DNA from 4 places in the Bacillus sp. CZDM1 genome. Region 2 is predicted to be linked to each of the others. Evidence: riboswitches for the same ligand, from Rfam matches in the RefSeq annotation. Region 2 holds a riboswitch; each other region holds the start of a gene.
The links. A riboswitch is a leader RNA that binds a small molecule or an ion and turns the genes downstream of it on or off. The one in region 2 is predicted to bind cyclic di-GMP.

Region 1 (5,688 bases), on a different contig from region 2:
TTTAAGTCCCTTGAAACCTTTCGTTTTGGCTATATCCTTTCATGGATTCTTACCGTTCTTTATGCACTATCAGATGAATGGCACCAATCCTTTATGCCTGGGAGAGTTGCTGCATTTAGGGATGTATTAATTGATTCCTTGGGCGCATTTATTGCTTTATTTCTACTATATTTAATTACCAAAAAGAGGAAATGTAAAGTGAGTAAGGAAAAAGTCTCTTAAATTTCTACAATAATTTACATTAACTACTACTTTGGATTGAGAAATCTAGCAAAATATGTTATTTTTATAGAAACTATAAAAATATTGAGGGTGGAAAAATTGAATTTAAAAGCAACGTTGAAAAGGGGTTCTGTTATCGCAGCACTAAGCCTGAGCTTGTCTGCATTTGCTGCACTTCCAGGAAATGATGTTCTTGCAGCAGGTAACAGCAATCCCCAGGCACAAAAATTAGTAGATTCATTAAAGGCGTTAAATATTGCTGAAGTAGATTATTTATACGCTTATCTACAATCTGTTAATTTAAGTGATGCTGAGTATCAAGGAATTCTTGCTAATACGCAAACCGTTAGTCAAATTTTAAAGGGTGCAGCCAATCCGGAAGATCTTCCTAATGCACAGAAAGTAGAAGTTGCACGCTTATTCCTAGAGAGCGTTAAGTTAGCACACCTTCAAGCAGCCATTACGGACGAGCAGGGCAATCCGATTGATATCACAACCTATAAGGCTGGATCATCTACGTTAGTGATTCAGTTAAAGGATCTAAAAGGAAACGTACTAGCAATAGTCGATCCGAAGAAAGAAGATTTAACCATTAGTGCCATTCAAGCAAAAATGAACGCATTAAAAGGTGCCGTTCAAGCTAAAAAACAACTAGATAAAGCTGGAACCTTCGTTCCAATGCCAAATGCTCCACTTCCTAACACAGACAGCAACACCGTAGATTACATGGCTTTAGGCGGATTATTAATCCTACTAGGCGGAATTGCGATTGTACCAGCAGCACGCTTGGTACGCAAATCCGAAATTGAAGCTTAATCGAACATGGAAAAGGTAAGAAAAAAGAAGCGCAAAAAGACGTGGGTTCAGAAGTGGAAATGGGTACTTCTTAGCATCCCTGTCGCGCTTATCCTAGTTGGTGTTGGAATTGTAGCCTTTTTTGGATGGGATTTATCAAAACAGACCGTCTTGTTAGCGCACGAAGTGGTTGATGAATACGAACCAGAATTACCTGATCAGACGTTTGACCAGCCTTGGCCTAAACTGCCGGACCCAGGTTCATCTATTGGTGAACTACAATTTACCTCCATTGACTTAACTGTTCCTGTTGTCCAAGGTACACACGACAATGAGTTGAAAAAAGGTGCAGGCCATTTCGCTGGCAGTGCCCTGCCTGGTCAAGGTGGAAATGTCATCTTAAGCGGACACCGGGATACGGTATTCAGGAAGCTAGAAAACCTAAAACTAGGTGAACAACTGACCTTTGATACGCCATATGGGGAATTCGTTTACGAAGCCATTGACTTTAAAATTGTCCCTGCAGACGACATGACCGTCATGGTGCCAACCGATTACGAAACCCTTACCCTAACAACCTGCTACCCATTTGACTTCATAGGGGACGCACCTGACCGGTATATTGTTTATACAAAGTTGGTTTCTAGTCCTATTATTGCTAGTAACTAAAAGAAGCAGCCTGATGAATTATTTATCAGGCTGCTTTATTGTTTTTGATAAATACCACTACCTTTAGTGGTGTATTTCAAAACTAACACCTGCGTTGTTAGTTGAATACCGGTGACTGTGGGGAGATTCCGAAAATAGACGATATTATTCTGATTTGGGGTATTAAGAATAGTTAATTGTAGAATTTAGACAATCTAAAAATTTTGTCGAATTATAGCACATTTTATCTGTTTTTGTATTTTTATTATTTTTAAATGGGTAATTGGTCTATTACCTGCAAGTAATTAATGATATATTTAACTGGTAAATACATAGTTCGTACGAAAGGGCAAATCCATTGAAAGATGGTGGCGCAAAACTATAGGGGCTAAGGTTTCGTGAAACTAGGCCAGCCAGATGCCGAATATGATCACCTTCCTACGAATTATAAAACACTATTAGGAGGTAATAATATGTTTATATTTCTTGCAGGTCTATTCGTCGGTTCCTTTTCAGTGCTCTTAATCATGAGCCTTATGGTTGCAGCAAAAAAGGGAGACCACCAGTTAGAAATGTTTCGGGATGAAAGGGCTTACCAAAACTAAGTGCCACGGTCACCAAACGTATTTCATTATTGTTTCACAAATTGGAAATTGTCCAATGGCTATGGTGCCTGTCACCATAGCCATCAAGCTAAGCGAATAACTTTCAATTTTACCAAAATGGACCTATTCTTTCTTTGAAACCTAAAGAAAGGTAGGTCTTTATTATGTTAAATCGTAAACTGAGAGTGGAAGAGGATTTTCAACTAATTTCCGACGAGTTGACCAAGATTTTTAGCCCTAATTTCCTCAATGATTTGGCTAGAAAAGATTTGTTTCTTCAGAGGTCCAGCAAATTCAAACCTAAGGATTTTATTGCACTTTGCGGGTTTCTGAATCATCAGTCAGGAAAAAAGTCGTTAACCCAATTATGTGGTGTTTTAGCCTCCGAAAGAAACATTTCCCTTAGTACAGAAGGGTTAAACCAACGATTTTGCGCAGCCGGAGTAAATTTATTGAAGGATGTTTTTTCTTCACTCATTTCAAAACAGCTCTTATCCGATCTTCTCCCAAGTCTTCGTCATCCAAAAATTGGCCGAATCCGAATATTGGATTCCACTTCCTTTGAACTGGCCACAGTCTATCAGGAAAAATACTTCGGATATCACAAATCAGGTGTCAGGATTCAACTGGAGTACGAGCTGCTTAAGGGGGAACTTTTGCATCTTGTTGTACAAGATCAGTTGGATAGTGATCACGTTTTTGCAGAAGAGATTATGAGTACCATCCAAAAGTTTGATTTGATTATTCGTGATTTAGGATATTTTTCTTATAAAACCCTGAGATCGATTAGTGAAGCAGAAGCCTATTATATTTCAAGGGCGACAACGAAAATACTTGCTTATGTCAAGGATGGAATGGAGAATTTCGTCAGATTAGACATAGAAAAAATAATGGAAGAGATGGAGATTGGTGAGACAAGAGAAATAGAAAATATCTATGCAGGGAAGGGAAAGCTGAAAATCCCACGGCTCATTTTGTGTAAATTAACGGATGAACAGACGGAAAAGAGGTTAAAAAAGAGGAAAAGAAAAGAAATAAAAAATGGTGTGAAATTTTCACACCAAACCAAAAAGCTCTCAGGATTGAACATGTTCATAACTAATATACCATATAATGTAATTTCAAAGAAAAAAATACAACCTCTATATTCTCTCAGATGGCAAATAGAAATTTTATTTAAGGCATGGAAATCGATATACGATATAAATAAAGTAAAGAAAATGAAAGTAGAACGATTCGAATGCCATCTTTATGGGACCCTTATATCACTACTTATCACATCTACTTTAGCATTTAAAATTCGAGAACTTCTTTACTTAAAAAAGGAGAAAGAAATAAGCGAATTTAAGGCCTTCTCCATCATAAAGGAATTCCTCGCCACACTTTACCAGGCGTTAATGGAAGGAGGTGAGGCTCTTTTAGCCAATATAGAGGTTATGTTTGAACAGGTAGAAAAAAACGGACAAAAAGCGAAACGACGGAAGAAAAGGACCCCTTTTGAGATCCTTCTTGGCGTGTTCGAAAAAGGCAATATGAAAGCTGCTTAAGCGATTTTGTGAACATAAATATTAAAAAAAAGCCTAGTTTTGAAGGCTTATTAAAGTATGCACTTTTTTAGAATGTAATTTAGCAGCGAATTAGGAATCACAAGAGTAGACAAAATTCCCGCTATTGTCGAAAAATTCGCTTGATGGCTATGGTGCCTGTCACTCCCCGATTTTTGTCGAGGATTGATAGGTTATTAGATAGAAAATGGTAGAATAGAGTTGCAGGGAGAAGTGTTACCAACACTTCTCTTTTTTAGTGGGCGGACTATGGGGACGGTTCTCGCGGTTCTGATATGATAGTTCTGTAAGGTATATGGGTAATTTCAAACTACTTCAACTAGGATAAATTCTTTTTATCTATGAGATAAGCATGTACAAGAGCAAGACAACAGAAATAACGTCATCTTTAGAATCGGCACTTAAATTTTGGGGTCAGACCCCAACTCAAGTTAATAGAAACTGATGTTTTATTCCATTATAGGGCGCGATTGTGGTATAACACCGAGTGATAAAAAAATAAATGCATATTATTCCCTCCTCGTAAATTTGTCACTATTGGACAAAATATATTATGGGACAGTGATGCTAAAACAATAGCACTTCCCTATAAAAACAAGGAAATTCTTTCCTACTATAAGGGAAGTTCGGCTTTTGTTTATGATGAGGGTTACCAAATATTTCTGTTTTTTGTAATTAATCTGTTTCTTTCACATTGGTTGTCTGTCTCCTATAAGACACAGTGTATTCTTAAGGTACAATAGCCATATGATAGAAGAATCTTTTATTCCTTTAAGTACACATCTCCATATTAGTTAACCCCAAATTTAATAAATCGGAGGTATGAATGTGTTGAAAAACAAATTAAAAAAATTAATAAATGATCCAAAAGTACAAAAAATAGTAAAAGAAAAGGTAATTCCTTTTGTGAAAAAAGAAATTGAAAAGAGAAAAACAAATAAATCGTAATCCTTAAAAAAGTCAATGCGACATAAGCAGTCATTTTGACTTTTTTTATTTGCTGGATGTTAAAAGGTATCCTAAAAATTCGTTCATATAGACAAAAAAATATCCCCGTTTTTAGTAGATATATAGGGTATCAATAAGGAAATGAATTACTTTTAATCCCTAAGGAGCTATAACGATATCGAATACGTAGATCGTAGAGATGGTTTTTTAAAAGGGGTGGAAGCTATATTTTTGATTCTCTCATAAATGTATACAGAGATTATTCCAATGGCTAAATCAGAACATTATTGTAGTAGCTTATACAAGAATCGGGCGCTTTTCCTGAGTAAAGAAAGCGTCCTTTTTTTGTGTTTCAAGGTTCTCATAGTTTGGTAATTTTTTTGAAAAAATAAATTCAAATCCAAAAAGAGGAATCCATTTTGATCAATCTTTTTTCAAAATGGATTCTTTTTAATTGCCGTATGTGTAAGTTCAAACAATACTTTTAATCTTTATTTCAAAGCTACAATAATAAGTACTTTTTATGAGATAGATACCTCTGTAAAGTCTATCTTGTAAATCTTTTTAGGTCTTCCTCTAAGTTTTTCCTGTTTTCTGTATGATATCTTGGCAGCACCTTTATCCTCTAATTTATTTAAAATCCGGTTAGCCTGACGTAAGGTAAGTCCTAGTTGATAAGCCAAATCTTCCGCTGTAAGTTCATTTGTCTTCAGCTTGGAAATCAAAGCCATGATTTTTTTGATTTGAAGAATCGAAACACTTAATGTTTCACTTAATTTTTGTAATTGTGGGTCAACCTTATTCGTAAAGTGCAGACAGGTATCATCTCCTAATGGACCAATTACCTCCTCGTTTGCAGTAATCACATAGGCACATGGTAAATCCATGGATTTAGCTTGATTATT
Region 2 (5,688 bases):
TCTTCAAAAGGCCGACGGAAGTAGTTTGTTTTTCCATCACTTGCTCCGAAAGCTTAATCAACTGTTGGTCAATTTGTTTAATTATTTTTAGTCTTTTATCTCTACCATTGGAGTGAAATGACCGATACTCTTCTATGGAGTAACCATTTTGAACGACTTCTTTTAAAAAGTCTTGAATGCTTTGTTTAAACGCCAGTAAATCCTTTACTGATTGCGAGGTACTTAACCGAATACCGTTTTGCTCCAAATCCTTGAGTAGCGTTTGTAAACGATCCTTTGTTAAATCAGCTTGTGATTCTTGAAAAATTTGTTGAAAAGAAGGGGATTCTTTCCCTTTCTCCCGCACTGGAATAAATCGATCCTGATTGATAGCTTGACTTTGTTGGATCTTCAAGCGGATTCCCCTTTCATGGTTAAATTTTCCGTTTCACGTAGAATGAAATTTATTAAAACTAAATTAAAGATAAACTAAAGGAGAAATTTATGTCTAGTATTTTTGGAATTTTATTGGCACTCGCAGCAATTGGTATAGGGATGATTTTAAAGGGAGCACCACTTGCATCCCTGAACAATCCTGCGGCATATCTGATTATTTTTGGCGGGACAGCCGCTGCGATACTTATTGCATTTCCGTTCCGAGAAATTAAAAAATTTCCGATTCTGTTAAAAATTGCTCTGGTGGAACCGAAACTTCCTTCGAAGGCAGAACAGATTGCTAGATTAATAGAATGTGCGGAGATGGCCAAAAAAGAGGGGTTTTTAGCTTTAGAGGAAATCGCAGAATCAACGGACGATCCTTTTTTTAAAAAAGGGCTCGAAATGATCATCGATGGCTATGATGCGGATTTCATTGAGGAAGTGCTATTCGATGAAGTCGAGGCGATTGAACAGCGTCATAAAACAGGCGCCCTTATTTTTACCCAAGCGGGTACGTATGCTCCGACGCTTGGTGTACTTGGGGCCGTAGTCGGTTTAATTGCTGCTCTCGGCTCATTATCCGAAATAGAAAAAATCGGTCATTCGATTTCAGCAGCTTTCATTGCTACCTTACTTGGGATTTTTTCCGGTTATGTCCTTTGGCATCCACTAGCGAACAAATTAAAGAGACTTTCCAAACAAGAGCAGGAATTAAAGCTGATTATCATTGAAGGGCTGCTCTCTATCTATCAGGGAGTTTTGCCTAGTGCCTTGGAGAAAAAGCTGACGGTCCATATTCCACCGTCTGAACGGGTTAAAGCAGAAAGTCAACCGGAAGAAGATGATTATTTTGAGGAGAAATCGGCATGAGGAAACGGAAAAGGGCCTTTAACACTGACCATGATGAACATTTTGATGAATCCTGGCTGATTCCATATGCTGACCTATTAACACTGTTATTAGCATTGTTCATTGTCTTATATGCAGCCAGTACCGTTGACAAAGTAAAATATCAATCCATCATGGAATCCTTTCAATCTGAATTAACAGGGACAAAAATAGAAAGTGTACACGCTGGTCTTTCCCCCAATCCTTCTTCTCCTCAACCGGAGGTCGGATTACCCGAGGAAGAAACGAATGATAAAGAACTAGATGTGTTGAAGCAGCAGCTTGAAAGCTACATCCATACCAACAATCTGCAGGATATGGTCTCTCTAGAGGATACGGAAAAAGGGATTGAAGTGTCATTAAAGGATGTCATTTTATTTGATTCTGGCAGAGCGGATTTGAAGGAACACTCGTTCCAAACCCTAAACGGGCTTGTCGGCTTGATTAATACCGTTCCTAATCCAATTAGCATCGAGGGTCATACTGACAATGTTCCGGCACATAATACAATCTATACTTCCAATTGGGAATTGTCTGCCGCTCGAGCCGCCAGTGTTCTCCACTACTTTGAATCTCAAAAGGTTCAAGCAAATCGCATGCAATTTTCAGGATTTGGAGAATATCAGCCGCTTTATCCAAATGATACGGATGAAAACCGCCAGTCAAATCGGCGGGTAACCGTTGTGATTTTACGAGGCAGTTAATTTTCTGCGACTGGAGGATGCAGCTGTGAAAAAGGTTGTTATATATGGTTTTAGTCTATTAGTTTTCTGTTTTTCAATATTGGCAGATGTAGGTACAGGAGGTAACATGGATGAAGTTGCTACTCCTTTCACCAAAGTGGTTCTGGCCAATGAAATCCAATTGGATGTACCATTACTTAATCAAATGGAAGAACCCCGGTTATTTAACGGCTGCGAAGTAACAAGTTTGGCCATGTTACTTCAATATTGGGGAATCGATGTGAATAAAAATCAACTAGCGGCACAAATCCCACGTGTCCCACTCCAATATGGGGATGGGCAAAATGGAAATCCCAATATGGGATTTGTCGGAAATATGGAGGACGGTCCCGGGTTAGGTGTCTACCATGGACCTATTTTTTATTTGGCAAATACCAATATTACGGATCAGTTGGTGGTTCAAAATCTATCAAACTATCCTTTTTCGGCCATTCTGAAAAAAATAAATCAGGGACTGCCCGTTTGGGTGATTACCACCAGCAACTTTTCACCAATAGTAGATTTCGAGACTTGGACTACTCCACAAGGAACTGTTGGGATTACCTTCAAAATGCACAGCGTCGTCATTACCGGCTATGACCAAGAATACATCTATCTTAACGATCCCTATGGAACAAAAAACAAAAAAGTAGACAGAGAAAATTTCATCGCCTCATGGGAGCAGATGGGCTCACAAGCAATCGTCATCGAACCCAAATAAAAGGTGCTAAATGATAAATTTATTAAACTTTCATAACAAGGTTGCCGATACAGTAGAATACTAAGGAATATTCACCAAAAATAAATAAATACATTAATCGTACGAAAAGGCAAAATGACCGAAAGGTGATGACGCAAAACTGCAGGGGCTAAAGTTAAAAACCAGGCTAGCCAGTTACCGAATATGTAACCCGTCCTACGATTATGTGAAAAATGGAGGAAAAAATAATGTTAACTTTTATTGCAGGTGTAATCACAGGATCTTGTACAGCGATAATCATAATGAGTCTAATGTCAGTAGCAAAAAACGCCGATCAACAAATAGAAATGCCAATACCAAAAGAATATCGAATAGAATAGGGGACTGTCCGCCTCAGGTGGACAGTGTCCACGGGCGGTGCCTGTCACCCTGTTGTTTAGCATCCAAGCATTATCAGGATCTTACAGATAGAATGTCTTCTATCGTCGGTATTGCAGTAATGGCTCCTACCTTCGTACATACCAAGGCACCTACTTTATTACTAAAACAAACGATTTCTTTAAGTGTTTCGAAGTCTTCGATCTCAGGTTTACCTTTTGCGAATTGGTATAAGGTTGCACCAACAAATGCATCACCAGCACCCGTGGAGTCAATGGATTTTATTTTTACACTTGGAACGATTTCGCTCTTTTTCCCATTTGACAAATAGGTTCCCTCACTCCCTAATGTCACAGCAACTATTCTTGCACCTAACTCATGAAGAAGATCCGTTCCCTCAGCCAGGTTATTAATCCCCGTAATCAGTTTTAGCTCCTCATCACTTACTTTTACAAAATCAGCTAAGCCGATTCCCTCCTTTGCCATGTCGATAAATGCAGGAATTCTGTTTTTCCATAGATCTTTTCGATAATTTGGATCAAATGAAATAAATTTCCCTTGTTCCTTCACCTTACGCATGACATGAATATAAGTGGATTGAAAGGGATCGCTTAATAACGCAGTGGCAGAACCAAAATGATGAATAGCTGCCCCATTTAGCTTATCTCTATCAATTTCTTCCTCTACTAAAAAGGCATCAGCCCCGCGATTAAATACAAAATCTCTTTCGCCATTTGCCTGTAAGGAAACAAAGGCCAATGTGGTTGGATGGAAATCATCGAACACGACCATTGATGTATCTACTTTGGCGTCATCAAGTGTCTTCTTTAGAAATTGCCCAAATGGGTCATTCCCAACTTTTCCGCTAAAAAGAGCTGTACCTCCTAATTTGGCAATCGTCGCACAGACATTAGCCGGTGCTCCTCCAGCTTGTTTTTGAAAACTTTGCCCCTCTATTAAGTTAATGTCCACATCAGTACAGAAAAAATCGATTAATAATTCACCCATGCATATAATTGATGAACTCAAACCAAACACCATCCTTTTAAAAAATAAAGCTCTAACCATTTAAGCGATTAGAGCTTCCACACTTCACTTACTTGCTCCAAATAGAATCAAGTTCCGTTATTTTTAAATGCGAAACATTTGTAGTTCCTTCATTTGAAAATAAAATTAGCTCTTTGCTTGATTCACGCGGGAACAATAAGCTTGTAATAGCAGCCTCACCATTGTTTGCAAACACCTCAATAGAAGAAGCATCTAAAAACAATTGAAGTTTCAACCTTTGCTGATCCAACTTTAATAGGGCTTCCTGTACAGCTTGGAAAGATGTCGAAAAGCTATGTTCCCCAGAAAGTGTTCGGTCGACAAATAACTTCTCTTCTACTGCATTATAACCAATGACCGTTTTTTCTTGTTCAGAATGCTGTATGATTAATCCAAATTGGCTTGAACTTACTTTTTCAAATTCGATAGTTATTTCCATTAAAGACTGAGTTAAAGGGATTGAAACACGGATCCCTGATTCAACTGACATTTTTGAATAAGATTCCGTTTCTTTTCTAATCTTACTCACCTCTGCAACGGGTTGCTGGAATAAACGGACGCCAGCCTCGGTTGTAGCCAAGGATAATTCTCGTGGTAACGTCATCGCACTTCTCCAAGACTCTGTTGGAACTTGATTGGCATAGCGCCAGTTACTCATCCAGCCAAGATAAATACGTCTTCCATCTTGGATATCAGACCAGCTTACACCCGCATAATTATCCCGGCCGAAATCTAACCAGAGAATCGTCGAATCGTCATGGTCATTCACAAAAGTGGTTCCATCAAACTGGCCGATGAAATATTGTGTTCGGGAACCTTCTGCTGTTTGACCGTTATCACCGATACTTACAATCATTACCCACTTTTCTTGTCCGCCATCTACTGGTAGTTTGAATAAGTCTGGGCATTCCCATACGCCATCATGTGAACCAGCAGTATGTCCAAATTCACTGGCAAACTCCCATTCCTTTAAGTTAAGGGAAGTATAAATCGTAATGGTTTGACCCGTAGCCAGTACCATCACCCATTTATTGGTCTCTTCATGCCAAAAAACTTTAGGATCACGGTAATCGGTAAGGCTCACGTCTGAAAGGACAGGATTCCCTTCAAACTTCACCCACGTTCTTCCATTATCCTTACTGTATGCTAAGCTTTGCTGCTGAAGCGGTCGATCAGAATCAGGGTAAGTGCCGGCACTCGTATAAAGGGCAACCATTCCTGGGTTATCTTTTTCAAAAAAGCCTGTGGTATTTTTCCAATCTACGACCGCGCTTCCTGAAAAAATGGCACCTAGTTCATCCGGATATAAGGCAATCGGCAGGTTCTCCCAATGAATCAGGTCCTTGCTTACCGCATGTCCCCAGTGCATCGGTCCCCAGGTCGTACCAAATGGATGGTACTGATAGAACAAATGATATTCATCATTAAAAAAGACCATTCCATTCGGGTCATTCATCCACTTTTCTTCTGGTGAAAAATGAAATTGTGGACGGTACTGCTCATTATAGGTTTGTATCATTTTTTTATCGCTCCTTC
Region 3 (5,688 bases), on a different contig from region 2:
ACCATCAACAATGACATCAAACCCTTCTAATAATTCCTCTGCATTATCAAGGTTTAAATCTGTGATAACGGCGTCAACAGTAACAGTAGAGTTAATCGTTTTCAGCCTCTTCCCCGCTGCAACTGCCTTTGGAAGATTTAGATTAACATCTTCTTCGTTAAAAAGTGATTGACGCTGCAGATTGGAAAGGTCAACTACATCTCTATCAATTAACCTTATGTATCCCACACCCGATCGGACCAAATGATTGGCACATACTGTTCCGAGTGCTCCAACACCGACAATAGCCACCTTGCTTTTCAGCAATTTCACCTGTCCCTCTTTCCCTATTCCTGAAAAAAGAATTTGTCTTCCGTATCGTCCTAAATCGTCCATATGTGATCCTCTTTTCTATATTAGTAATACATACTAACGAGTCACGTAATCTACGTTAATTTTAATTTAAATTTAGAAAACTTTAAATATTAAATATATAAAAATAATTGTATAATAGGAATTGGGTTTATTTATTAATTTTGAGAGGAATATCCTATTAATAATTTTTACTATAAATAGGAGATAAACTTCAATTTATTAATGAAAGAGAGGGAAAAACATTGAATTTAGGTGGTTTCTTAAACAAAGAAGTGGTAGTTGATTTAACAGCAGGTACGATTAATTACAGACCTATTAACGAAGAAGCTGCTACAAAGTACATTGGCGGCCGAGGTCTTGGAGTTAAGTATGTACTTGATAACGGTCCTGAAGTGGAGCCATTATCGCCTGAAAACATGCTTTGTATCATGACTGGTCCTGTAACGGGCTCACGTTCTTCCATGAGTGGACGTCTTTGTGTTGTTACGAAGTCTCCGTTAACAGGTACTGTCACTGATTCTCATATGGGAGGATGGACCGCAGCACGTTTAAAGTGGGCAGGGGTCGATAATATCATCCTTACAGGTAAAAGCGACAAGCCTGTTTATCTTTATATCGAGGATGGTAAGGCGGAACTGCGTGATGCATCAGAACTTTGGGGCAAAGGAACAAGAGAAACAGTAAAAACGATGCAGGCAAGATACGGTGAACAAGATCTTAGTGTCATGACGATTGGTCAAGCCGGTGAAAACACAGTTAAGTTCGCCTCTTTTATTAACGAGCATGACCGAGCTGCTGGACGTGGCGGAACAGCCGCAGTTGCAGGATATAAAAAATTGAAAGCGGTTGTAATTAAGGCACCTCAAAAAGGGAATATGCCACAGCCTAAATTAGAAACTGAATATAAAGAAGCGAACAAAAAGGCGGTAAAGGCAATCCTTGACGGAGGATTAACAGCACCCAATAAAGGCGGCCTTTCCGTATATGGCACGAATGTTTTAACCAACATTATCAATGAAGTCGGTGCACTTCCTACCAAGAATTCTCAGTTCACACATTGGGAAGAAGCAGAAAAGCACAGTGGTGAATATGTAAACCAGCATTTGCTTGTTAAAAACAATACATGCCATGCTTGCCCTGTAGGCTGCAAAATCGAGGTTGAAGTAAAGGATGGCAAGTATAAAACAAGAGTCGAAAGCTTTGAATTTGAATCCTCCTGGTCACTTGGCTCGAACTGCTTATTAAGTGATGCGGAAGCTATCTCTTATTTGATTGACCAGTGTAATGAGTATGGACTTGATACTATAGAGCTCGGCCATTGCTTCTCTGTTACAATGGAAGCCTACGAAAAAGGGTTAATCACAGAAGAACTCATCTGGGGCGATGCCGATTCTATGATTGATTTAACAAAGAAAATTGCATTCCGTGAAGGCTTTGGCGGCATCCTTGCAGAGGGTCCTGCAAAAGCAACAGCTTCTTGGGGTGCACCTGAGCTTTCTATGTCTGTAAAAGGACAGTCGATTCCTGCCTATGATCCACGTGGAATTCAAGGTATTGGTCTTGGTTATGCAACAAGTAACCGCGGTGCCTGCCATTTACGCGGATATACGGTTGCGAGTGAGATTGCTGGTATTCCAGAACCAACAGATCGTCTTAAGCCTGAAGGAAAAGGTGAGTTATTAAAAATATTCCAAGATATGCTTGCATTCTCTGATTCTATGAATATTTGTAAATTTTCCTCCTTTTCTGAAAACGCGGAGCATTATGCAGAACAATATAGTGCGATGACTGGTATTTCGATGACAGCTGATGATGTGATGAAGGCTGGAGAAAGAATTTATAACCTAGAGCGTTATTATAATAACCTCGCCGGGTTCGATAAGGAAGAAGATGACTATCTTCCAAAACGATTCACTGAAGAGCCTGCCTCTGGTAATAGTGCTGGGGAAGTTAGCAGAATGGATATCATGCTTGGAGAGTACTATCAAGTACGCGGCTGGGAAAACGGAAAAGTTACCGAAGCAAAACTTCGGGAGCTTGAAATCATCGATTCGGAAAATCAGTTAGTATAATAAATATTCGAAGGCTTCTGCATATTTTGCAGAAGCCTTTTGTTTTAGAAATTTAACTATCCGCCTATCCTCCTGGTTTTCACCCGATATCTATTGATAAGCTCTTTTAGCGTCATATCATCTGAAGCATTAAAGCGAATATGTACAGAATTGACTTTAAATGTAGAAGTAATTGAAAGCTCTTCTTCCCTAACTATTTCTCCGCACCATTCATTAGATTTATAAACATAGGGGAAATCATCTGTCATTTGTTTTCCGCCTAACTCTTCAAAATACATTCCAAGATGCTTCCGATTGATTCCACGAAACTCCAATTCCTGCTCTGGCATATTAACCACCTGCAACTGGAGGAAATAACGCAAATTGATCGGTTTCTTTTACTATGGTTTCAAGACCCTCCAAATGAATAATATTTCTTCCGTTTATAAAAACATGAACAAATGGAAGCAGTTGTTTTTCAAGTGTAAATATTTCATTCTTTAAATCAGGAAACATTTCAACCATTTTATCTAGTACATCAATAACACGTTGACCATCCGGGTTAACCTCTACTCCAACTCCGCCGCAAATTTCCCGGAGATTAGCAAAAACTCTAACTAGCATATGAGACACTCCTCTCCCCTTACTTAAATAGTAAAACTATTTGCAATTCTTGTCATCCTTTTTTGTGCATAAAAAAGGAGCTGCCAAGAAACCGGACAGCTCATTTAAATAAACAGATATTATACATAAAAAATGGACATTGGTAATTTATCAAAACCTAAGTAGAGTACAAGCAAGAACGCGATAGCAAACTGTATCCACAAAACGGAAGTTTTTCTGTTTTGTGCAACCTTACTAAGGATCATTTCAAAAAGGCCAATTACCCAAATCCCTACGACTGCTTTTAGTATATACAACAAATCAATATTGGAAAGCATGAATAGTAGTCCAACACCTGTTGCAATTATCAATAAATAAAGAACTCGCAGTATCATTTGGACAATTTTAGCGCCCTTTTCTTTTCCGCCTTTTAGTAAAAATATAGCGACAATAAATAAAATTAATGCCAAAACCCAAGCTGTTACGTGACCATGAATCATTTATTCTTCCTCCTATGTATGCAATGCTTATAGCAACACTATCATACCATAGGCATCCCTAAAATCCTAAAAAAAAGAAGGTTCTAATAATAAGAACCTTCGAGAGGATTAACAGAAAAAATATCTCTAAGCACAATATTTTCCCCTTCGATTCCCTGAACCTCTGTTATCTTCGTGATTTTTCTTGTTCCATCATTTATTCGTGAAAGGTGGACAATGATGTCAATAGTACTGGCGATTTTTTCCCTAATCGCTTTGATAGGCAAATTCATCCCCTCAAGATAGGCAATGATTTCCAAGCGATCAATCATATTACTTGGACTGCTGGAGTGTCCTGTTGCAAGAAAACCATCAAGTCCTTTATTCTCTGTCCGGAGTATTTCACGTCCTGCCTTTTCACGAACATCTCCAATCATATTCCTTTCCGCTTTTGGGATGAAAGTGGAAAGAGCATTGACAAGGGTTGTTTTACCAGCCCCTGTTCCCCCGCTTACTAGAATATTTAATCTAGCTTTAACACATGTACAGAGGAAGAGAGCCATTTCTTTTGACATGGTCCCATTACGAATTAGATCCTGCAGCTCTAAAGGTTTCCATGAATTCCTTCTATTAGTCAGCCTTTTCGACTGGTACAATTTGTGCTCTGCACCTTGTCCCTGATTATTTTGTTGAACCTGTTTTAATAGTCCCATACAATGCCACCCGCCTTATTCTAGTTTTTTTGAAAACCGCTTTGATCACAAAACATAAAGAAGAAACGATCGGTTTGGCAGGGTTGTTGAATTAGAATAGAAATAACCCCGCCTTTACCGAAAGGGGGGTTAACAATGTAGTACAACAATCCACATAGACATCCCTATGTATATATTGCTGCAGCATAGTAAAACACCCTGTTCTTTCGGTAACTGGCTGGCGTAGTGCAAATGCACCTTAGCCCCTTTAGCTTTGCGTCACTGATTTTCACCAGTTTTGCCTTTATCGAGAATCAGTGTTTTTATTTTCCGACTGACCTCTTAAACACATCATAAGTCCTTTTCTCTTTATCTTATATCCTACTAATATACCATTTTTGATAATTATATAGGTATTTATACCTAATCCTATTATTTTCCCAACATACAACGGTAATATTTTCAAAAGGAACACTTTTTACTTTTATTGGGCGAATGAATCACATTACACCAACCCATACATACGATATTAGGAGAAAAAAAGGTGAAGGGTGTTGTTTATGCCAGCGATTGTAGGAGTTGCTCAAGTCATTTCACTTGGCAGCAGTTCAGTTTTTCATATTGGAGATGTCTATAAAATCATGCCATTTTCATCCGCAAGAACTTTCTCCGGGGCTGGGTCCTTTAATACGGGTGAAAGTTTAAATGTTCATAATAATAATTTAAGTAATACGAACACAAATGATTCAGACGGTATTGATCAAGGAATCTTCCTTAATGCCTAAGGAAAGGTTGGTTTTTAAATGAATTTTTATATCCAGCAATCCATTCAAATAAATTTCATTAAAATTAACAGTATTACAAATTCCTCTGTTCTGCAAATTGGCAGCGCGGGAATTATTAAACCTGCTTCTTATCTATATAACACTGGCGGTTTTAAAGCTCCAGCCCCGACAGCAGGAGGCCCTCAAACAACAAACGGGCAAACTAGCAGTGTTGCAGTACCTTTGGGCGGCGCGGGAAGAGAAGAAGCTAAACAGTGAGGTGATGGTATGTATCAGGATTATTCACAACTTCTTCAATGGGTCCAAATGACTTTACAAACACAGGAAAAGAGAATTGCCATACTGGAACAGACCATTCAAAAACTACAGGAAGAAATGAAGCAATTAAAGGATAAGCCTAGTATTAAGGTTGATAAGATTGAATATAAATTCGATCAATTGAAGGTTGAAACTCTTGACGGAACATTAAACATTGGGCTAAACCCATCGGATTTGGCAAATATTGAAGATTTCGCTGTTCAAAATCAATCGATAAATACACCCATACATCCTAAGGCACAAATGCAGCGGTCTATGAAAATAGAAGAATCTATTTATCATTATTTAGAAACCGACCTGCCAGCACTATTTAAGGAAACTCAAAATCAATTAAATGTAAGTTTAGACGACTCCTATTTAGACTTTATCAAACAAGATATCTTGAAGCAGCTTCCAGCTAGGATAG
Region 4 (5,688 bases), on a different contig from region 2:
GCCCAAATGAAATGCAGGCATTGGTGGAAGAACTAGGGAACCTTCGTAAGAATAAGTAAAACAGATCTCGAGGAGATCTGTTTTTTATTTATCCTGATCAGTTAATATAATCGGTCCATCCTTCGTAATGGCAATGGTATGTTCATATTGAGCAGAAAACTTACCATCAATAGTCCTAGCTGTCCATCCATTACTATCCATCTTCGTTTGGTACATTCCAGCGTTAACCATTGGCTCTATAGTAAAAACCATACCTTCTTTAATTCGTGGTCCTTTTCCAGGCAGTCCGTAATGTGGTACATCCGGTTTCTCATGAATGACAGCCCCAATTCCATGACCGATAAAGTCACGAACAACCGAAAATCCTTCCCCTTCGACATAGGTTTGAATGGCATGACCGATATCTCCAATCCTATTTCCAGGGACAGACTGTTCAATACCTTTATAGAGAGCTTCCTTTGTTACCTTTAATAAATGTTCTGTTTCTAAAGAAACTCTTCCAACAGCATAGCTCCATGCGGAATCAGCTAACCCCCCGTTATAATTGACCACCATATCGATGGTGACAATATCACCTTCTTTTAATGGTTCCTTTCTAGGAAAGCCATGGCATACCTCGTCATTAATACTGGCACAGGTAGCATATTTATAGCCCTTATAGCCCTTTTGCTGTGGGGTTGCCTTGTGTTTAGCAAGGAATTCATCAACAAACTGATCAATCTCCCAAGTTGTTACACCTGGTTTTATCATTTTTGCAATTTCTTTATGACATGATGCGAGAATTTCTCCTGCTTTTTTCATGGCATCGATTTCCCGCTGTGATTTAAGAACAATCATCCTCTTCCCAACCTTTTTTTATTATTTTTATGTATTTTTGCAGATTTGGAAACACTCTTTAATATTATCGTTATCAAACCATTATTTCAAAAAGTTTTCGCTATTTAGGAATTTTTTGTGAAAGTCAACCGTTCTTAATATGGAACTTTTTCATCTTTTCTGATAAAATTATTGTAGTAATAATAAAAATTAGGTGTGTGAGACCAATGATCGGTGATCGTGTTAAAAAACTTCGTTTAGAAAAAAAAATGTCATTATCAGAACTTGCTGAACAAGCTGGAGTTGCTAAATCCTATTTAAGCTCTCTGGAAAGAAACCTGCAAAGGAATCCGTCTATTCAGTTCCTTGAAAAAATTTCCTCTGTATTACACGTACCTGTTGAACATCTAATAAATGAACAGATTAACAAAGAAGAATTAGATAGTGATTGGATGAACATTGTAAAAGAGGCAATGGATTCTGGTGTATCGAAAGAACAATTTCGCGATTTTATTGAATTTAATAAATGGCGAATCGGTCAAAATAATGAAGAATAAAGAAAAGCGGATGGCGCCCGCCTATCGGCGACAAGCATAAGTCTAGCCGGCTGAAAGGTTGGTTTTTAACCTTTTGGACGGATTGGCTGTAGACCCGCGAGCCGATGGCGCCTAGAGTTGGACAATAAAAGAACAAAGCATACTACCATATTTGTAGTATGCTTTGTTCTTCTTTTATGTATCTTGGCGATTCTTTACTAGAACCTCTCTAACTTCGTTCTGATGGAGAAAATCAAGTATTGTTTCCTTCGAAATCCCTAGAGCTTTTGCTTCTACGATAAGAGCTAACCATTCTGCATCCATTCCACTCGTCATACCATCCGTTAGTGACACTTTCATCCACTCCTAAAATACATTTTCGTATTCCAGGCAGCCCGGCCATCATAGTAAAAAATATACCTTAGATCCTCGGCTTTGCGTCCCCATTTTTCAGTGAGTTTGCCTTTTTCTGTTTCATATTGCTCATAAATCATTGATTATTCAGTAAATTCCGTAGATAACTTTTCCTATTTCGTGATTACTATGTTCATTATATATAGTACTTTATTAGTATCGTGTTGTTTTTTGTCAAATACTTTAGTCTTTCGAACCTTTTTTTTACACAAATTCTACCAATTTTCTACATAAAAACCTTGGAGTATTCACAAAATGTAGAAAGTTTATCATTCAAATGGAAGTTTAATGGAAAATAAGGGAATTAACAGTCGAAAATAGGATGTTTACCCTAGAACTAAACTTTGAAATTAGGTTGAAAGAGCTAGAAATTACTGTGAAATTTGTTTATTTTGTGACGATTGACAATAACTGTTAACAGCATTACAATATACTAAATATTATAAATATTCAAATAATGGTGGTGATTTCAGTCTATGACAGCCATACATGTGTTGAATTTCGTAATACCAATTGCCTTTTTAGTATTTTTTGGTTTCCTTATTGACACCATGTGCAGTCCTGCAAAGTCTGATGAAAAAATTAAAGAAGAATAATTCTCTTATCCTCCTCTTCTTCACTAATAAATTTCCTTCGTTTGGGAATGATACATTCGTAGACGAAAGGAGTGTTTCATTTGGCACGTGGAGAACATTTTAATCATAAAAAGAAAGGTCATCCTGGTAATTTACCAAAGGATAACCAAACTGAAAGGCATTCAAAGGATGCCATCGGTGACGAGGAGTTCCTTGTAGTACGAGAAGCATTTAAGAATAGAGTTGAAACGGAAGAAATAGAGTAAAAGGCGTGAACTTCACGCCTTTTTTGCTTATTTTACATTATCAAATTTTTGAATGAGTTTCTTAAGATCCCATTCTTTTAGACCTTCTGCTGCCCTCTCGATGTCTTTTGAAAAGATTCGATCCTTCTTTATAGAAGGAACAAGCTCTCTTCCCTTCTCATATATCGTCTTTGTCTGGCAGGCCATTTTTTCCACCCCGCGAATCTCAACCGCCTGCATGGCACAAATGAGTTCAATTGCCAGCACTCGTCTTGCATTCTGAATGATTTGATAAGCATGTCTAGAGGCAATGGTACCCATACTCACATGATCTTCCTGATTGGCAGATGAGGGAATGGAATCGACACTTGCAGGATGGGCAAGTGTTTTATTCTCTGATACCAACGACGCGGCAGCATATTGCATAATCATCGCACCTGACTGCAATCCAGGTTCAGGACTTAGGAAAGGCGGCAGATCGTTCAACTGTGGGTTTACTAATCGCTCAATCCGTCTTTCAGATATATTTGCAAGCTCCGCTACTGCAATCTTCATAAAATCCATTGCGAATGCAATTGGCTGACCATGAAAATTCCCTCCAGAAATAACCTTTTCTCCATCATCAAAAATAAGTGGATTGTCTGTAGCCGCATTCATTTCAATTTCTAATTTTTCCTTAACATAATCAAGTGCCTGCCAGGATGCCCCGTGTACCTGTGGAATACACCTTAGAGAATAAGCGTCCTGAACACGGTATTCTCCTTGAACCGTGGTTAATAAACTATCACTAAGATACCTGCGGATTCTTGCTGCCGTATCAATCTGCTGCTGGTATCCCCTTGCTACATGAACTTCCTCAGCAAATGCATCAATGATCCCGTTTAACCCTTCCATTGTCATCGCTGCAATGAGTTCACTTTCAAATGCCAGCTGTTCAGCTTCAAGATAGCCGACCACTCCCATAGCTGTCATTGCCTGTGTTCCATTAATTAACGCAAGACCCTCTTTTGCCTCTAATGTTAGGGGCAGGATTCCTTCCATTTGAAGCGCATGGATTGACTCCATCCGATTTCCTTTGTAAAATACTTCACCTTCCCCTATCAGCACTAATGCTAAATGGGAGAGAGGAGCTAAATCACCGCTTGCACCTAAAGAACCTTGCTGAGGAATAACCGGTATGATTTCTGTATTAACCAGTTCTAAAAGTTTCTCAATCAGAATTGGCCGAACTCCTGAGTACCCTTTTAAAAGGGCATTGGCACGTAAAAGAACCATTGCTTTTGAAACAATTTCCGGAAAGGGGTCCCCCACCCCGCAAGCATGTGAGCGAATTAAATTGAGCTGTAAATCCCTGACATGCTCTTTATTGATTAATACATCACTAAACTTCCCAAATCCCGTATTAATACCGTAAACTACTTTGTGCTCGGAAACGATTCTTTCTACCGCTTCACGGCTCTTTTTTACAAGATCCATACTTTTTTCTGAAGCAAAAACCTTCTCTTTTCGATATAAAACATCTTTCATTTGATCCAATGTTAAACTTTGACCTGTTAGCATAATCATATTTCTCACCTCTACCACTTTAATAGAATAAAGAAAGAGGCTGGATTCCACATCACATTAGATTTGGAGTCCAGCCTCTTTTATTAACATATTCGAATAATATTTTGTTTTTGGATGCCTCATAGGTTATCAGTCCATTCAAATATTTTTATTCTAATAGTTATTGTATGTGATGAAAAGCTTGATTGTCAACAGAATTGTCAGAATTTTAGCACGATAATACTTTAGCACAATAATACAAAAAAGTTGAAGTGCCTATCTAAACTTCTAGATGGACACTTCAACTTTTTTAATACTTTAATCAAATTTTATCCCTTTTAATAAGTCTGCAAAGGCATTATTAATCGGTTCAGCTTCTTTTTCTTGCTGTTTTAAATACTTTTGTACAGTACGTTTATCCACTTTTCCACCAGTTTCTTTCTTGCGTCGTGCTTCAAAAGCAGATAGTTTCTCGCGATATCCACATGTACATGCGAAGATTTGACCATTACCTTCACCACGAAGTTCCATTTTCTTTTTACATTGAGGGCAGCGTGCGTTGGTTACGCGAGCAACATTCTTTTTATGACCACAGTCACGATCCTGGCAGACAAGCATTTTGCCTTTCTTGCCGTTTACCTCTAGCATTGGTTTTCCACAGTCAGGGCATGATTTTGTGGAGATGTTGTCGTGCTTGTATTTTTTATCGCTTGCTTTAATTTCTGCAACGATTTTTTTGGTATGTTCTTTCATTTCATTTATGAACACATCTTTTTTAAGTTTCCCTTTAGCAATCAGCTCAAGTTTTTGTTCCCACTCAGCTGTTGTCGCTGGCGATTTTAATTCTCCTGGTACTAAATCTAGTAACTGCCGGCCTTTAGACGTGATATAGATTTCTTTTCCACCACGTTTTTCAATTAGAAATGAATTGAATAATTTATCAATAATATCAGCGCGAGTGGCAACTGTACCAAGTCCGCCAGTTGATTTTAACGTATCTACAAGCTTCTTATCATTTGTTTCCATGTACTTCGTAGGATTTTCCATGGCTGACAGTATAGTAGCCTCTGTAAAGCGTGCAGGAGGCTTTGTTTGGCCAGATGTTTGAGCGATTAACTTTGTTATTAATACATCACCCTTTTCAAGACGAGGTAATAATTGCTCTTTAACATCATCCGTTGATTCTTCATCATCAAATCGATTTTCATACACTTCTTTCCAACCTGCATTCATTACCGTTTTTCCTTTAGCAATGAATATTTCTTCACCTATTTTTGCTTGGACTGTTAACTGCTCGTATTCAAAAGCTGGGAATAATACAGCTAAGAAACGTTTTACGACAAGGTCATATATTTTACGTTCTTTATCTGTAAACGCTGAGAATTTCACATAACCTTCCGTTGGAATGATGGCATGGTGATCACTTACTTTCCTATCATCTACAAAGGCGTTTGTTGCTTTAATTGGCTTTGCTAATACTTTATTTGCAAGAGAACGATATTCACCTGCACCACACGCCTTTAAACGCTCGGGAAGCGTACTAACAATGTCTGAAGA

Region 1: linked by a shared signal. The riboswitch ahead of ACY3XC_RS14985 (hypothetical protein) and the one ahead of ACY3XC_RS17540 (DUF3789 domain-containing protein) in region 2 are both predicted to bind cyclic di-GMP.
Region 3: linked by a shared signal. The riboswitch ahead of ACY3XC_RS18820 (ATPase, T2SS/T4P/T4SS family) and the one ahead of ACY3XC_RS17540 (DUF3789 domain-containing protein) in region 2 are both predicted to bind cyclic di-GMP.
Region 4: linked by a shared signal. The riboswitch ahead of ACY3XC_RS20165 (anti-repressor SinI family protein) and the one ahead of ACY3XC_RS17540 (DUF3789 domain-containing protein) in region 2 are both predicted to bind cyclic di-GMP.

What each region holds. Positions count from the first base shown of each region.
Region 1 is NZ_JBUESO010000006.1:22,782-28,469, reverse strand. Features, by position in the region: gene ACY3XC_RS15000 (VanZ family protein) at 1-222, shown strand, start outside; gene ACY3XC_RS14995 (cell wall anchor protein) at 322-1,038, shown strand; gene ACY3XC_RS14990 (class D sortase) at 1,045-1,686, shown strand; cyclic di-GMP riboswitch class I at 2,004-2,090, shown strand; gene ACY3XC_RS14985 (hypothetical protein) at 2,064-2,270, shown strand; gene ACY3XC_RS14980 (IS4 family transposase) at 2,435-3,817, shown strand; gene ACY3XC_RS14975 (transcriptional regulator) at 5,305-5,688, opposite strand, start outside.
Region 2 is NZ_JBUESO010000007.1:198,408-204,095, forward strand. Features, by position in the region: gene ACY3XC_RS17520 (YaaR family protein) at 1-394, opposite strand, end outside; gene motA (flagellar motor stator protein MotA) at 484-1,287, shown strand; gene ACY3XC_RS17530 (flagellar motor protein MotB) at 1,284-2,009, shown strand; gene ACY3XC_RS17535 (C39 family peptidase) at 2,035-2,748, shown strand; cyclic di-GMP riboswitch class I at 2,847-2,930, shown strand; gene ACY3XC_RS17540 (DUF3789 domain-containing protein) at 2,976-3,107, shown strand; gene ACY3XC_RS17545 (carbohydrate kinase family protein) at 3,181-4,113, opposite strand; gene ACY3XC_RS17550 (glycoside hydrolase family 32 protein) at 4,202-5,671, opposite strand.
Region 3 is NZ_JBUESO010000008.1:157,919-163,606, reverse strand. Features, by position in the region: gene ACY3XC_RS18845 (ThiF family adenylyltransferase) at 1-375, opposite strand, end outside; gene ACY3XC_RS18840 (aldehyde ferredoxin oxidoreductase family protein) at 597-2,426, shown strand; gene ACY3XC_RS18835 (MoaD-like domain-containing protein) at 2,483-2,755, opposite strand; gene ACY3XC_RS18830 (ubiquitin-like small modifier protein 1) at 2,757-3,029, opposite strand; gene ACY3XC_RS18825 (YisL family protein) at 3,149-3,508, opposite strand; gene ACY3XC_RS18820 (ATPase, T2SS/T4P/T4SS family) at 3,592-4,200, opposite strand; cyclic di-GMP riboswitch class I at 4,406-4,492, opposite strand; gene ACY3XC_RS18815 (spore germination protein) at 4,740-4,964, shown strand; gene ACY3XC_RS18810 (spore germination protein GerPB) at 4,983-5,222, shown strand; gene gerPC (spore germination protein GerPC) at 5,232-5,688, shown strand, end outside.
Region 4 is NZ_JBUESO010000009.1:122,737-128,424, reverse strand. Features, by position in the region: gene ACY3XC_RS20180 (DUF1128 domain-containing protein) at 1-59, shown strand, start outside; gene map (type I methionyl aminopeptidase) at 85-837, opposite strand; gene ACY3XC_RS20170 (helix-turn-helix domain-containing protein) at 1,044-1,373, shown strand; gene ACY3XC_RS20165 (anti-repressor SinI family protein) at 1,548-1,706, opposite strand; cyclic di-GMP riboswitch class I at 1,739-1,826, opposite strand; gene ACY3XC_RS20160 (hypothetical protein) at 2,443-2,607, shown strand; gene hutH (histidine ammonia-lyase) at 2,635-4,152, opposite strand; gene ACY3XC_RS20150 (DNA topoisomerase III) at 4,450-5,688, opposite strand, start outside.